DNA from 3 places in the Streptomyces sp. NPDC002742 genome. Region 1 is predicted to be linked to each of the others. Evidence: riboswitches for the same ligand, from Rfam matches in the RefSeq annotation. Region 1 holds a riboswitch; each other region holds the start of a gene.
What was found. A riboswitch is a leader RNA that binds a small molecule or an ion and turns the genes downstream of it on or off. The one in region 1 is predicted to bind S-adenosylmethionine.
Positions count from the first base shown of each region.

Region 2: linked by a shared signal. The riboswitch ahead of ACFYW8_RS17305 (aminotransferase class V-fold PLP-dependent enzyme) and the one ahead of thrC (threonine synthase) in region 1 are both predicted to bind S-adenosylmethionine.
Region 3: linked by a shared signal. The riboswitch ahead of ACFYW8_RS23985 (putative leader peptide) and the one ahead of thrC (threonine synthase) in region 1 are both predicted to bind S-adenosylmethionine.

Region 1 is NZ_JBIAQF010000005.1:238,740-243,336, reverse strand. Features, by position in the region: gene ACFYW8_RS10460 (trehalose-6-phosphate synthase) at 1-496, opposite strand, end outside; gene ACFYW8_RS10455 (glucosyl-3-phosphoglycerate synthase) at 575-1,519, opposite strand; SAM riboswitch class I at 1,725-1,881, shown strand; gene thrC (threonine synthase) at 1,897-3,195, shown strand; gene ACFYW8_RS10445 (MoaD/ThiS family protein) at 3,192-3,467, shown strand; gene ACFYW8_RS10440 (cold-shock protein) at 3,909-4,112, shown strand; gene groL (chaperonin GroEL) at 4,565-4,597, shown strand, end outside.
Region 2 is NZ_JBIAQF010000008.1:348,720-353,316, reverse strand. Features, by position in the region: gene ACFYW8_RS17315 (cytochrome bc complex cytochrome b subunit) at 1-753, shown strand, start outside; gene trpD (anthranilate phosphoribosyltransferase) at 925-1,989, shown strand; SAM riboswitch class IV at 2,120-2,236, shown strand; gene ACFYW8_RS17305 (aminotransferase class V-fold PLP-dependent enzyme) at 2,425-3,786, shown strand; gene ACFYW8_RS17300 (Lrp/AsnC ligand binding domain-containing protein) at 3,838-4,119, opposite strand; gene ACFYW8_RS17295 (rhomboid family intramembrane serine protease) at 4,162-4,597, opposite strand, start outside.
Region 3 is NZ_JBIAQF010000013.1:76,010-80,606, forward strand. Features, by position in the region: gene ACFYW8_RS23975 (amino acid ABC transporter ATP-binding protein) at 1-655, opposite strand, end outside; gene ACFYW8_RS23980 (amino acid ABC transporter permease) at 652-1,656, opposite strand; SAM riboswitch class IV at 2,119-2,262, shown strand; gene ACFYW8_RS23985 (putative leader peptide) at 2,245-2,364, shown strand; gene ACFYW8_RS23990 (cell envelope biogenesis protein OmpA) at 2,564-3,265, shown strand; gene ACFYW8_RS23995 (hypothetical protein) at 3,401-3,673, opposite strand; gene ACFYW8_RS24000 (expansin EXLX1 family cellulose-binding protein) at 4,215-4,597, shown strand, end outside.

The DNA.
Region 1 (4,597 bases):
GGTCGGGGCGCAGCTCGCGGAGCATCCCCGGCACCAGGCACAGGTGGTAGTCCTGGACCAGCACGGAGGCGCCGTCGGCGGCCTCCTCGGCCAGCGCCTCGGCGAAGGCGCGGTTGTAGGTGCGGTACGAGTCCCACTGGCGCCGGAACTCCGCGTCGAAGACCGGCTCCAGCGGGGTCTGGTACAGCATGTGGTGGACGAACCAGAGCACGGAGTTGGCGATGCCGTTGTACGCGGCGGCGTGCACCTCGGCGTCGATGGCGAGCATTCGTACGCCGTCCTCGCCGACTCCGCGCCGTACGGCCTCCCGGTCGCCGTCGCCGAGGGCGGAGCACACCCATAGGGCGCCCGCGTCCGGCCCGATCGCCGAGAGGCCCGAGACGAGACCGCCGCCGCCGCGCCGGGCGTGCAGCGAGTCGTCCTCCCGTACCTCGTAGGTGATCGGGCCGCGGTTGGACGCGACCAGAATCCGGTGGGCACCGTGCGTTGAAGCCATGCCTCGAAACCTAGCCCCGTGTCGAAACGCTCAAACGTTCCCTTCGGCCGTATGCGAAGCACGGCCGGTCGGGCTGGTCTACGCGGCCCTGCGCCGCTGGTACTCGGAGATTTCGGTCATCGGTGGCCTTTCCTCCGTGTCGACCGAGTACGTGCGCGGCTGGAAACCGTCCCGGCCGCGCTCGAACTGGGTGAGGGCGGGGCGGATCAGATGGCCGCGGGCCAGCCGGAGCTGGGCGGTGCGGTAGATCGCGGCGGCCATCCGGCCCAGCGCCTGGCCGTCCTGGTGGCGGTGTTTGCGCACCCCGACGTCGACCTGGGCGAGGGCGTCCAGGCCCACCAGGTGCAGGGCGTCGACGAGCATGCCCAGTTCGACGCCGTAGCCGACGGGGAACGGGAGCTGTTCGAGCAGCGAGCGGCGGGCCGCGTACTCGCCGCCGAGCGGCTGGACGAAGCCCGCGAGCTGCGGCCAGTGCATGTTCAGCAGGGGGCGGGCCATCAGCTCGGTGACCCGGCCGCCCTGGCCGGTGGCGCCGCCGAGTGGACGGTCGTACATGGCCTTGACCAGATCGACGCCGGGTTCGGTGAGCAGCGGGCCCACGATCCCGGAGACGAAGTCGGAAGAGAACTCCTTGAGGTCCGCGTCGATGAAACAGACGATGTCCCCGCTCGTCACGAGCAGCGACCTCCACAGCACCTCGCCCTTGCCGGGCACGGCCGGGATCCGCGGGAGGATGTCGTCGCGGTGCACGACGCGCGCGCCCGCGGCGGCGGCGACCGCGGAGGTGCGGTCCGTGGAGCCCGAGTCGACGACGACGATCTCGTCGACGAGGGGCACCTGCTGCATCAGGTCGTGGCGGATGATCGCGACGATCTCGCCGACCGTCTCCTCCTCGTTGAGCGCGGGCAGTACGACGCTGACCGTCGAACCGCTGACGCGTTTCGCGGCCATGAGCCTGTGGAGCGGGCGGTCGGTCACGGACCAGGAGCGTGTGCTCAGCCAGCTTTCGACGTCTTTCAGCACGGTCTGCGGCTCCTCACTGTCTGATCACACGCTCTCATCGGCGTGCCCGCTGCGGCCAGCGGCAGATCGATTGCCGTCGTCTCGCGGTTCGGACGACTATCTCAACTGTCCTGGCCTTCGGTTACAGTCTTGAACAACGCGGATGACCATCGCATGTCCTGGATCATCGGCATGTATCGCGTTCAACAGTTCAACAATCAAATACCGCTCATCCAGAGGGGCAGAGGGATACGGCCCGATGAAGCCCCGGCAACCCTCCAGCCGGTCTCGTACCGATCGATGTCGATCGCGTCGCGAGGCTCCCGGCTAGGGAAGGTGCCAAATCCGTCTCACGGCGAAGTGCGTCGTGAGGAAGATGAGGAAAGGGCCTCGCCTCCATGGCTGCGCAGACAGATGCAAGTACCACGAACTCCGCCGACGCGGTGGATCTCGGCCCGGCCGCGGCGCTTTCCTGCCGCGAGTGCGGACACCGCGTCCCACTCGGCCCGGTCTTCGCCTGCGAGGAGTGTTTCGGCCCGCTGGAGATCGCCTACGACTTCTCGGCCTACGAGACCGAAGAGCTCCGTAAGCGCATCGAAGCGGGACCCGCGAACATCTGGCGCTACGCGCCCCTCCTGCCCGTCCCCGCGGACGTGGCGGACAAGCCGAACATCAATCCCGGCTGGACCAAGCTCGTCCAGGCCGACAACCTGGCCCGCGAGCTCGGTGTCGAGGCCGGAAAGCTCTTCGTCAAGGACGACTCCGGCAACCCGACGCACTCCTTCAAGGACCGCGTCGTCGCCCAGGCCATCGAAGCCGCCCGCGCCTTCGGCTTCACCACCCTCTCCTGCTCCTCGACCGGCAACCTCGCCGGCGCCGTGGGCGCCGCGGCGGCCCGCGCCGGCTTCCGCTCCTGCGTGTTCATCCCGCACGACCTGGAGCAGGGCAAGGTCGTCATGGCCGCGGTCTACGGCGGCGAGCTCGTCGGCATCCAGGGCAACTACGACGACGTGAACCGCTTCTGCTCCGAGCTGATCGGCGACCCGGCCGGCGAGGGCTGGGGCTTCGTCAACGTCAACCTGCGGCCGTACTACGCCGAGGGCTCCAAGACGCTGGCCTACGAGATCTGTGAACAGCTCGGCTGGAAGCTGCCGGACCAGCTCGTCGTGCCGATCGCCTCCGGCTCCCAGCTCACGAAGATCGACAAGGGTCTCCAGGAGCTCGTCAAGCTCGGGCTCGTCGAGGACAAGCCGTACAAGATCTTCGGCGCCCAGGCCGAGGGCTGCTCCCCGGTGTCCGTCGCCTACAAGGCCGGTCACGACGTCGTACGGCCGCAGAAGCCGGACACCATCGCCAAGTCGCTCGCCATCGGCAACCCCGCGGACGGGCCGTACGTGCTCGACATCGCCCGGCGCACCGGCGGCGCGGTGGAGGACGTGAACGACGAGCAGATCGTCGACGCGATCAAGCTGCTCGCGCGCACCGAGGGCATCTTCGCGGAGACGGCCGGCGGGGTGACCGTCGGCGTCACCCGCAAGCTGATCGAGAACGGTCTCCTCGACCCGGCCCTCACCACGGTCGTGCTGAACACCGGCGACGGCCTCAAGACCCTGGACGCGGTGGCCTCGGACACCGGACTGACCGCGACCATCCGTCCGAACCTCGACTCCTTCCGAGAGGCTGGCCTCGCATCATGAGCGTCAACGTCCGCATCCCCACCATCCTGCGCACCTACACCGGCGGCGCCGCCGAGGTGACAGCCGAGGGCACGACCCTCGCCGAGGTCATCACCGACCTGGAGAAGAACCACACGGGCATCGCCGCGCGCGTTCTGGACGACCAGGGCAAGCTGCGCCGCTTCGTCAACGTGTACGTCAACGACGACGACGTGAGGTTCGAGCAGGGTCTCGAAACGGCGACCCCGGACGGTGTGGGCGTCTCGATCATTCCGGCCGTCGCCGGAGGCTGATCGTTACCCTCGGTAATGCCGAACACGCTGAGTTCATCGAATTGCCCCCTCCGTGAGAGAAACGGAGGGGGCAATTCTGCATGGTTGAACGCGCTAGGGTTGGGGAAGTCGCTCCGCTTTCGCTGTCGGTTTCATGCCGGGCGCATATGAGTACCCGTTCGGCGGCCGACAAGAAGTAGCCAAACTGCCTCGCCTTTATGGGCCGTTTATGGCATTTACGGGGCCCGACTTGCCCTGAATCATTGCGGGTTCTCCGTATATCATTGATCAGCCATGCCCAGAATTCTCGTCCGATTGACCTGTTGCAGAGGGCAGTTGGACAGATACATTCAGCCGCGGTCGACGCGTTCCGGCGCACACCCCCAACCGTTGGGGGGTGAGGTCTGACCCGGATCCGCGAAGTGTGGATCTGTGCAAGGGCCAGTAATAGGGGAGTTAGGCATGGCTCAGGGCACCGTCAAGTGGTTCAACGCGGAGAAGGGGTACGGCTTCATCGCGGTCGACGGTGGTGCGGACGTCTTCGTGCACTACAGCGCGATTCAGATGGACGGCTACCGCACCCTTGAAGAGGGTCAGCGAGTGGAGTTCGAAATCTCGCAGGGCCAGAAGGGTCCGCAGGCGGACATGGTCAAACTCGCCGTCTAGTCCGGGCGCGAACGGCCACCGACGCACTCACGCCGAGGGGCCCGCATCCCACCAGGGATGCGGGCCCCTCGTGCGTCCCCGACGGCCTCCCCCTCATCTCGTGCGCGCCCGCGCGCCCGCGCGTGCCCCCTGTGCGGGCGCGCACGAGAGGCCGCCTCTGTGACTCGTGCGGAGGCCGCTCGCCGGGCCTGTTTTCGCGAGAGGCGCTTGCGCCCGCCCGTCACCCGACCACCACCCCCCAACGAGCTCGCTTCGCGAGCACACCTTGCACTCGACGGGGTCGAGTGCTAATCATTGGCGTTAGCACTCTCCCAGTGAGAGTGACAGAACTTGGATCGGGCCAGTGAGGCCCGCGGGCCTGTGGGGCAAGGAACCACAAGGCTTGCAGGCCGTCCGTCGCGGGCGCGGGCACGATCCGGAGAAATCCACCCCGTCCGGGAGGACCACTTCACATGGCCAAGATCATCGCGTTCGACGAGGAGGCA
Region 2 (4,597 bases), on a different contig from region 1:
GGTCCGTACCGTCCGGACATGGTGTCCACGGGCGCCCAGCCCGACTGGTACATGGGCTTCTCCGAAGGCCTGATCCGTGTCATGCCGGGCTGGGAGATCAACCTCTGGGGTCACACGCTCGTCCTGGGCGTGTTCATCCCGCTGGTGATCTTCCCGCTGGTCCTGGTCGCGATCGCGGTCTACCCGTTCATCGAGTCCTGGGTCACCGGCGACAAGCGCGAGCACCACATCCTGGACCGCCCGCGCAACGTCCCGACCCGGACCGCGTTCGGTGCCGCCTGGATCAGCTGGTACTTCGTGCTGCTCGTCGGCGGCGGCAACGACATCTGGGCCACGCACTTCCACCTGGCGATCAACTCGATCACCTGGTTCGTGCGGATCGCCTTCTTCGTCGTGCCGGTGCTCACCTTCATGGCCACCAAGCGGATCTGCCTCGGCCTCCAGCGCCGGGACCGGGACAAGGTGCTGCACGGCCGCGAGTCGGGCATCATCAAGCGCCTGCCGCACGGTGAGTTCATCGAGGTCCACGAGCCGCTCAGCCAGGACGCGCTGCACACGCTCACCGCGCACGAGCAGTACAAGCCGGCCGAGATCGGCCCGACGGTCGACGAGAACGGTGTCGAGCGCAAGGTCTCGGGCGCGCAGAAGCTGCGCGCCAGGATGAGCGAGGGCTTCTACGGGGACGAAGGCCAGATCCCCAAGCCCACCGTCGAGGAGTACAAGGAGATCACGAGCGGCCACGGCCACCACTGATCCCCTGCTGTTCGCCACGGCTGGAGCCCCGTCCATGACATGGACGGGGCTCTTTGCCGTCCTCGGGGCTGGATAGGGTGGACTCACCCGGTGGTGCGGGGCGATCCACCCCGCGTCACCCCACGACCCGTGTCACCCGCGACCGCGTGACCCACGAACCCAGGAGCGACCATGAGCGCTGTGAACCCCGCTGGAGGCGACACCGCGGCGGGCCGTTCCTGGCCCGCGGTACTGAACGGACTGCTCGAAGGCCGCGACCAGAGCGCGGACGACACGGCCTGGGCGATGGACCGCATCATGCGCGGCGAGGCGACCGACGCGCAGATCGCCGGGTTCGTGGTGGCCCTGCGGGCCAAGGGCGAGACCGTCCAGGAGATCACCGGACTCGTCCGGGCGATGTACGAGCACGCCAATGTGATCGAGGTGCCCGGACACACCGTCGACATCGTCGGCACGGGCGGCGACGGCGCGAAGACGGTGAACATCTCCACGATGTCCTCGATCGTGGTGGCCGGCACCGGCGCCAAGGTCGTCAAGCACGGCAACCGGGCCGCGTCCTCCGCGTCCGGTTCGTCCGACGTCCTGGAGAAGCTCGGCGTCAATCTCCAGCTGACGGTGAAGCGGGTCGCCGAGGTCGCGGAGGAAGCCGGGATCACCTTCTGCTTCGCGGTCAAGTTCCACCCGGCGCTGCGTCATGTGGCGGCGGCGCGCGGCCAGTTGGGCATCCGGACGACCTTCAACGTGCTCGGCCCGCTGACGAACCCGGCACGGGTGAAGGCCCAGGCGGTCGGTGTCGCCGATCCCCGGATGGCGCCGATCGTGGCGGGCGTTTTCGCCGAGCGCGGCAACTCCTCGCTGGTCTTCCGCGGCGACGACGGCCTCGACGAACTGACCACCACCGCGGGTTCCCACGTCTGGGTGGTCCGCGACGGCTCGGTCACCGAGGAGCGCTTCGACCCGCGCGACGTCGGGCTCGGCATCGTCCCGGTGGAGGCCCTGCGCGGCGCCGACGCCTCGTACAACGCGGAGGTCGCCCGGCGCGTCCTGGACGGCGAGAAGGGCCCCGTACGGGACGCGGTCCTGCTGAACTCGGCGGCGGCCCTGGTGGCCCTGTCGCCGACCGGCGCGCCGCTCGCGGACCAGCTCCGCGACGGAATGGAGAAGGCGGCCGAGGCGATCGACTCCGGCGCCGCGAAGCGCACCCTGGAGCGCTGGGTGGCCGCCAGCAACGCCTGATCCGCCTGATCCGCCTGATCCGCCTGATCCGCCGGATCCGCCTGATCCGCCAGAGACACGGAGCGAGGCGCAGTCCAGGATCCGGACTGCGCCTTGCGCGTGGAAGATCCTCTGGCAAGATGCTGTACCAGGTCATGAGTGACAGCCATCAGGCCCCGGCCGGCTGTCCGGCAACCCTCCGTCCGTGGCGGGGTGCCCCGGGTGAAGACCAGGTCGTAGGCAGCGAGGCCTACGGCAAGCGCGGACCCCTCCCGCCCTCCGGGCGGACGCAACCAGGGGTCCTGGTCGTTCGAGGGAGCCTTCTGTGAGCAAGCGAATGCGATAGGGCGTAGAGCCCCGCCCCCGCACACCCTTTTCACCTTTCCCTGCGTTGAGCGCTGCCTGCGGGCGGCCGCCTCGCGCGGTGATCCCGCCTGCCTCTCACAGGAGCTCGCCATGTCTGTCTCCACCGTTGCCGCCGACCAGTCCGTTTGTGCCCCCCTGGCCGTTCTGGGCCGGGATGTCACCGTCCCGCTCGTCACCGGCGGCGAGGTGACCTACGCGGCCCTCGACTACGCCGCCAGCGCGCCCGCCCTCCAGCGGGTGTGGGACGACGTGGCCGCGTACGCGCCGTACTACGGCAGCGTCCACCGGGGCGCCGGCTACCTCTCGCAGCTGTCCACCGACCTCTTCGAGAACGCCCGCAGGACCGTCGAGGAGTTCCTCGACTGCCGCGCCGGCGACCAGGTGGTCTTCACCCGTTCCACCACCGACTCGCTCAACCTGCTCGCCGCCGCGCTCCCGGCCGACTGCCAGGTCTTCGTCTTCGAGACCGAGCACCACGCCTCGCTGCTCCCCTGGCGCGACGCCCGGGTGACCTACCTGAACGCCCCGCGCACCCCGGACGAGGCCGTCGAGACGCTGGAGCGCGCCCTCGCCGACCGTGACCCGTACGGACCTGCCCTGGTCTGTGTCACCGGCGCCTCGAACGTCACCGGGGAGCTGTGGCCGGTGCGCGAGCTGGCCGCCGCCGCGCACGCCCACGGAGCCCGCATCGTCCTCGACGCCGCGCAACTCGCCCCGCACCACCCGGTGTCGGTGAAGGACCTCGACGTCGACTGGGTCGCCTTCTCCGGGCACAAGCTGTACGCGCCCTTCGGCTCCGGAGTCCTCGCGGGCCGCTCCGACTGGCTGCTCGCCGCCGAGCCCTACCTCGCGGGCGGCGGCGCCAGCCGCAAGGTCACCCGGCGCGCGGACGGCGGCGTGGACGTGGAGTGGCACGACAGCGCCGCCCGGCACGAGGCCGGCTCGCCGAACGTCATCGGCGCCTACTCGATCGCGTCGGCCTGCAAGGCGCTCACCGAGGAGGGCTTCGACCAGCTCGTCGCCCGGGAGCAGCACCTGATCCGTACCGTCCGCGCGGGCCTCGCCGAGGTCCCCGAGGTCCGGGTCCTCTCGCTCTTCGGTGACGACGCCCCGCGGGTCGGCGTCATCTCCTTCGTCGTCGAGGGCTGGAACAGCTCGCACTTCGCGGCGGCGCTCTCCGCCGAGTACGGCATCGGTGTCCGTGACGGCCTCTTCTGCGCCCACCCGCTGGTCCGCACGCTGCTCGGCAGCGCCCCGGAGAGCCAGGGGGAGTGCGGCGCCCCCGAGGCGGCCCCCGGCGAGAAGTCCCTCAACGCCATCCGCGTCAGCTTCGGGGCCGGTACCCCCGACGAGCACGTCGAGCGGTTCGTCCGCGCGGTGCGCGAGCTCGTCAGGGACGGCGCTCGCTGGCAGTACCGCACCGAGGGCGGCCGCTGCGTCCCGGCGGTCTGACGCCCCGAGCCGTCCGCCCGGAGGAGGTGTCCGGAGGCGGTGTCGCGTCGGTCAGGAGTCGAGACCGATCGCGAACGCCGCCTCCAGGTCGTGCTGGGAGTACGTACGGAACGCCACGTGCGTGTCCGTCGCCTCGACGCCCGGGATCTTGCTGATCTTGCCCGGAATGACGTCCGCGAGGTCGTCGTGGGCCTTGACCCGGACCATCGCGATCAGGTCGTAGGTGCCGGTGACGGAGAAGACCTCGCTGACGCTCTCCAGCGACGCGATCGACTCGGCGATCTCTGGGATCCGGTCCACGCTGGTCTTGATGAGGACGATCGCGGTGATCACGGCTGGTTCTCTCCCTAGGGGGCCGCTGCTGGGGATCTCACCCTACTCGCGGTCCACCTGGCCCGGCTGATCCACCTGAGGCCCCCGCAGCACCCCCGGAGCGGGCGTCGCGGTCCCGCGACGGCGGAACCGCGCCCACGCGTAGACGAAGCCCAGGGAGAAGCCCACGAGGTGGGCCAGATAGGCGACTCCCGGTCCCGAGGTGCTGCGGCCCGCCGCCAGCCACTGCAGGGCGAACCAGAACGGCAGCACCACCCAGGCCGGGAACCGCAGCGGCAGGAAGAACAGGAACGGGAAGAGACTGGTCACCCGGGCCTTGGGGAACAGGTACAGAAACGCCCCGAGCACCGCGGAGATCGCCCCGGAGGCCCCGACCAGGGACTGCTGCGAACCGGCGTTGGCGGCGGCGTAACCGAGCAGGGCCAGATATCCGCAGCCCAGATAGAAGAGGGCGAACTCCAGGTGGCCCATGCGTTCC
Region 3 (4,597 bases), on a different contig from region 1:
GGGCGCGGGCGATGGCCACCCGCTGTTGCTGTCCGCCCGACAACTGCCGTGGATAGGCACCGGACTTGTCCGCCAGCCCCACGCGGGCGAGCAGATCGCGGGCCAGCTGCTGGGCCTCGGGCCTGGACAGTTTTCCGGTCGCCACCGGAGCCGCGGCCACGTTGTCCAGCACGGTCAGGTGCGGGAAGAGATTGAAGTTCTGGAAGACGAACCCGATGCGGCTGCGCTGGCCCAGGATGACGCGCTCGCTCAGTTCCTTCAGACGCTCGCCGTGCCTGCGGACGCCGATGAGCTCGCCGTTCAGGCTGACGTGGCCGATCTCGGGCTTCTCCAGATGGTTGATCACCCGCAGGAGAGTGGACTTGCCGGATCCGGAGGGTCCGAGAATGACCGTGACCTCTCCGGGCCGGACGGTCAACTCCACGCCGTCCAGGACCTGATGGACGCCGTACCACTTGTGCACGTCGTGCACCTCGACCGCCGCCGGCTGGGTCCCGAGTACTCCGACGACCTCGGCCGCCGGGACCGTCCCGGTCCCCGTGGCCTGCCCCTGCCCCTGCCCCTGCTCCCGCTCCCGCTCCTGCTGCTGCTCCTGCTCCTGCTCCTGCGGACCCGTCCTGGTCTTCACCGTCGCCTGACGCGCTTCGCCGGTCATATCGCCGTCTCCCTCCGGACCCGGGCCCGCACATCGCGCAGACCGTTCCGTACTTTCTGCAACGGGGTCGGCGGCAGGGTGCGCACAGCGCCCCGCGAGTAGTACCGCTCGACGTAGAACTGGATGACGGACACGACGCTGGTGAGGATCAGGTACCAGGCTGTGGCGACGAGGAGCAGCGGCACGATGTCGCCGGGATAGGTACTGCCCATGCTCTGCACGGAGCCGAACAGGTCCAGCAGGGAGACGTAGAAGACCAGCGAGGTGCCCTTGATGAGGCCGATCAACTGGTTCACGTAGTTGGGGGTGATGGAGCGCAGCGCCTGCGGGAAGACGATCTTCGCGAACTGGTACCGCCTCGGCAGGCCAAGGGCGGAGGCCGCCTCGTGCTGGCCCTGGTCGACCGAGAGGATGCCGCCCCGCACCACTTCGGAGGCGTACGCCGCTTCGTTCAGGCTGAGTCCGATGACGGCGACGGCCATGTCGGTGGCGAGGCGGGACTCGTCGAAGGTGAAGAAGGCCGGGCCGAAGGGCACGCCGACGCTCAACGTCTGGTACAGGGCGCTGAAGTTGTAGAGGAACAGCAGGACGACGATGAGCGGTACCGAGCGGAACAGCCAGGTGTAGACCCAGCTCACCGCGCGCAGCACCGGGCTCGGAGAGAGCCGGGCCAGCGCCAGCAGGATGCCGCCCAGCAAACCCAATATCGCGCTGTAGAAGGCGACTTCGAGAGTGATGAGCAGTCCGTCGAGGATCGTCGGGCGCAGGAACCAGTACTGGAAACGGTCCCACTGGTAGAAGGGGTTGGTCACCAGGCCGTGGGTGATCTGGGCGACCAGTACGAGCACGACGGCCGTGATGATCCAGCGGCCGGGGCGCCGGAGCGGAAGGACCCGCTGAGCCGCCAGGGGCTTCGGCGGGGCGGGGACGTCAGGACGGGGGATCGCCTCGGCGGGCGGCGCTGATCCAAAGGACACAGCTGTGCCGGGAGATTGACTCATGGAGAGCTCCAGCGGATGCGGACACCCCGGACCACGGCGAGCGGCGGCACGACGCGGAGCCGGAGCGGCTCAGCGCGGATCGACGCACGGGTGCACGTGGAACAGGGGCTGGACGAAGAAGGGGCACACCGCGACAGCGGTGTTCGTCAGAGACGCAGAGGAAAAGCCGTCAGCCGTGGCAGAGCGGGCGACATGTGCCCGTACACAGTGCGCTGCTGACACGCAGCAGGTCCACGGAGCGGTCGGCGCACAGCACATCGCGGCCCGGACGCCGCCATGCGGCCGTCCCGTCAGCTGCGTGCATCGCCGTCACCATTTCTCTTCTCCGGCCCTGAGGCATCCCGTTGTGCGCCGCACGTTAGGCCCGCCCCGAAAAGAATGTCAATGCGGATGACCACCAGGTGAGACCGCGCGCCCGGCCTTCTTGACGGCGCGACAGGTCGCACCGAGACTGGCCTGGACGGTCACGATTGTCAGCGCCCACGGTGCGGTTCGCCCGCTCCTGTGGTCATCGGCCCCGGCTCGCTGACAGGCAACCCTTCCACCGCGACGGGGTGCCCCGGGTGACGACCGGGTCCCGCCGGTGCGGTGGGGCAAGCGTGGTCTCGCGTCTCGCGAGCCTGGAGTCGGGACCGGTGGGAATTGCCCAGGAACGGTTTGACGAGGCGCCTGCACATCGATCTGTTGCGTGTCTCCAGCGCCTACTGATCCGCGACCGGTCCGTTCGATCCGGACCGGTGCCGACAGGCGCGTCAATCCGCATTCGGCCGCTGGTGCCCAAAAGGCGGCGGTGGCTTCCTCGTTCCCCAAGGGAGAGTCAATGCCCGAGACAGCTTCGCGCACTTCCGGTACAGCCAACTCACGTCCCTGTGACCAGGTTTCGTTCCCTTCGGGCCTTCGCCTGAAGGTGACGACACCGTCCGTCCTCTCCCACCGCGTCCACAGCCGTATCGGCGTGGGCCTGGCCGGCGGCTTCTACCCGGCGCCGCACCGCTACGAGCTGTATCTGTCGGAGAGTTGTCCGCTATCGCAGCGCATCGCGATCACCCTCGACCTGCTCGGTCTGAAGGATTCGGTCGCCACCACAGTCCTGGCGCACCCCGCCAGGACACCCGACGCCTTCGCCTCACTGCGCCGCGCCTACGAGGCCACCGAGCACCACTACGACGGACCGCTGACGGCACCCGCGCTGTGCGACCGCTGGAGCGGACGCATCGTCAGCAACCACACGCCGGACATTCTCCGCGATCTCGCGGGGCTGCTCTCCGGCCACACCACGGGGCACCCTTCCACACTGTGCCCGCCGGCTCTCACCGCGGACATCGAAGCCCTGCGCGACCTGCTGGACCGCGACGTCACCCCGACCGCCGAACCCCCGGAGCTCTCGGCGGCCCTGGAGCTGCTGGACTGCCAACTCATGGAGCGGTCCTATGTGTTGGGCGAGAACCTGACGGCGGCGGACGTGGACGTGTGGGTGGCGCTCACCCGACTCGGCCCGTCGGACATCCTCGGCGGGCATCACCGGCTCCGGGACTACGTACGCCGTCTGAGCGGCCACCCCGCCTTCCGGGGCGACGAAGAGGCGGCGCCCGTCACGGCCGGCGCCTGACCTTCCCGACGAAATCGGGGAGGGTTCCACCCGGCCGGGCCCCCGGCCGCCCAGATGACTGCGGTCCTGGCACGCATGGTCGAACGGAGAACCGGACGCCGGGCCCGGCGTCCGGTTCTCCGGCGTCCGGACCGTTCAGTCGCGCGGAATCAGGATGATGCTCACGCCCTTCAGAGTCGAGGTCCACTGTCGGCCCTGGTCAAGGACCTCGCGCCCCGAGCCCAGGATCCGGTCCTGGAGGATCAGCGCCGACTCACGGAGCTCCTCCCACGGCTCCGGCACATCGAAGGCACGCCGGGACCGCTCGACGGAGCCGACCAGAGCACGGCAGGCCGCCTCCACGTCCGCGACGTTCTGGCCGGCCGATCCGACTCCGTCGATCGACCACGTCATCCACAGGCGCCCCATGACCACACTCTGTCCCATCCCCGGAACCAACGCATGCCCACTGCACAGAACACGGAGCACGCGCGCAGAACACAGAGCACGTGCCGGGACGGTCCACGGGTCCGCCCCGTCCACGTGCGGTCCGCCTACGTTCGGCGCAGGCTATGAGCGTAGAGGCGCGTCACCCACACCACACGTTCGGCGGCCAGAAGGAATGACGACGGCTGAAACAGGCCCGCCGGGACGGCCGTCGGTGGCACAGCGCCGGGTTCTCGCCCCCTGCCCGGGGCACGGCGGACACCAGGGCACGCAGCGGCGGCTGATTCCCGGCCTCCGCCGAGGGACCAGCGCCCCTCAGCACGTCGCTCCACCCCCGTCCGGCCGATCCGCCGGTCCGTCACCCATGTGACCCTGCTCCAGGAACTGCCGGGGACGCCACACCCGGTGTCGTGCTCGTCCGGTGGACGCCGGTCCGGCGCGGACCGGAATCGGGCGGCAACCTTTTGGCTTCCCGCGGCCACTGTTGGACACACCATCGGCTCGATCCCCGGAACGGATGCGCATGAAGGCAACGAGGCAGGCCGCGCGGCGCCGCGGGCGCCGGCTCAGGCTGTCGACCGTCACCCCCATCGCGCTGATCGCGGTGGGTGCTCTCGTCAGTCTTGTCGTGGCGTTCCGCCCCGATCACCACGCCGGTGCCGGGCACGCCGCGGCCTCGGCCTTCGCCGGTTCACAACGGACCGAGTCGCCCGGCCAGGGGGCTCCGGCCGGATCGGCGTCCCCGACCGCGACACGGTCGCCGAGCTCGAGTACCTCCCCGACCTCGGCGGCCGGTACCACCACCGCACCGGTGCGGCCGTCGGCCTCGAACACCTCCCGGACCGTGTCCACGACGGCCTCGCTCGCGGGACGGATCCGTCCCGGGGTCGGCTACCGGGGAGTGGC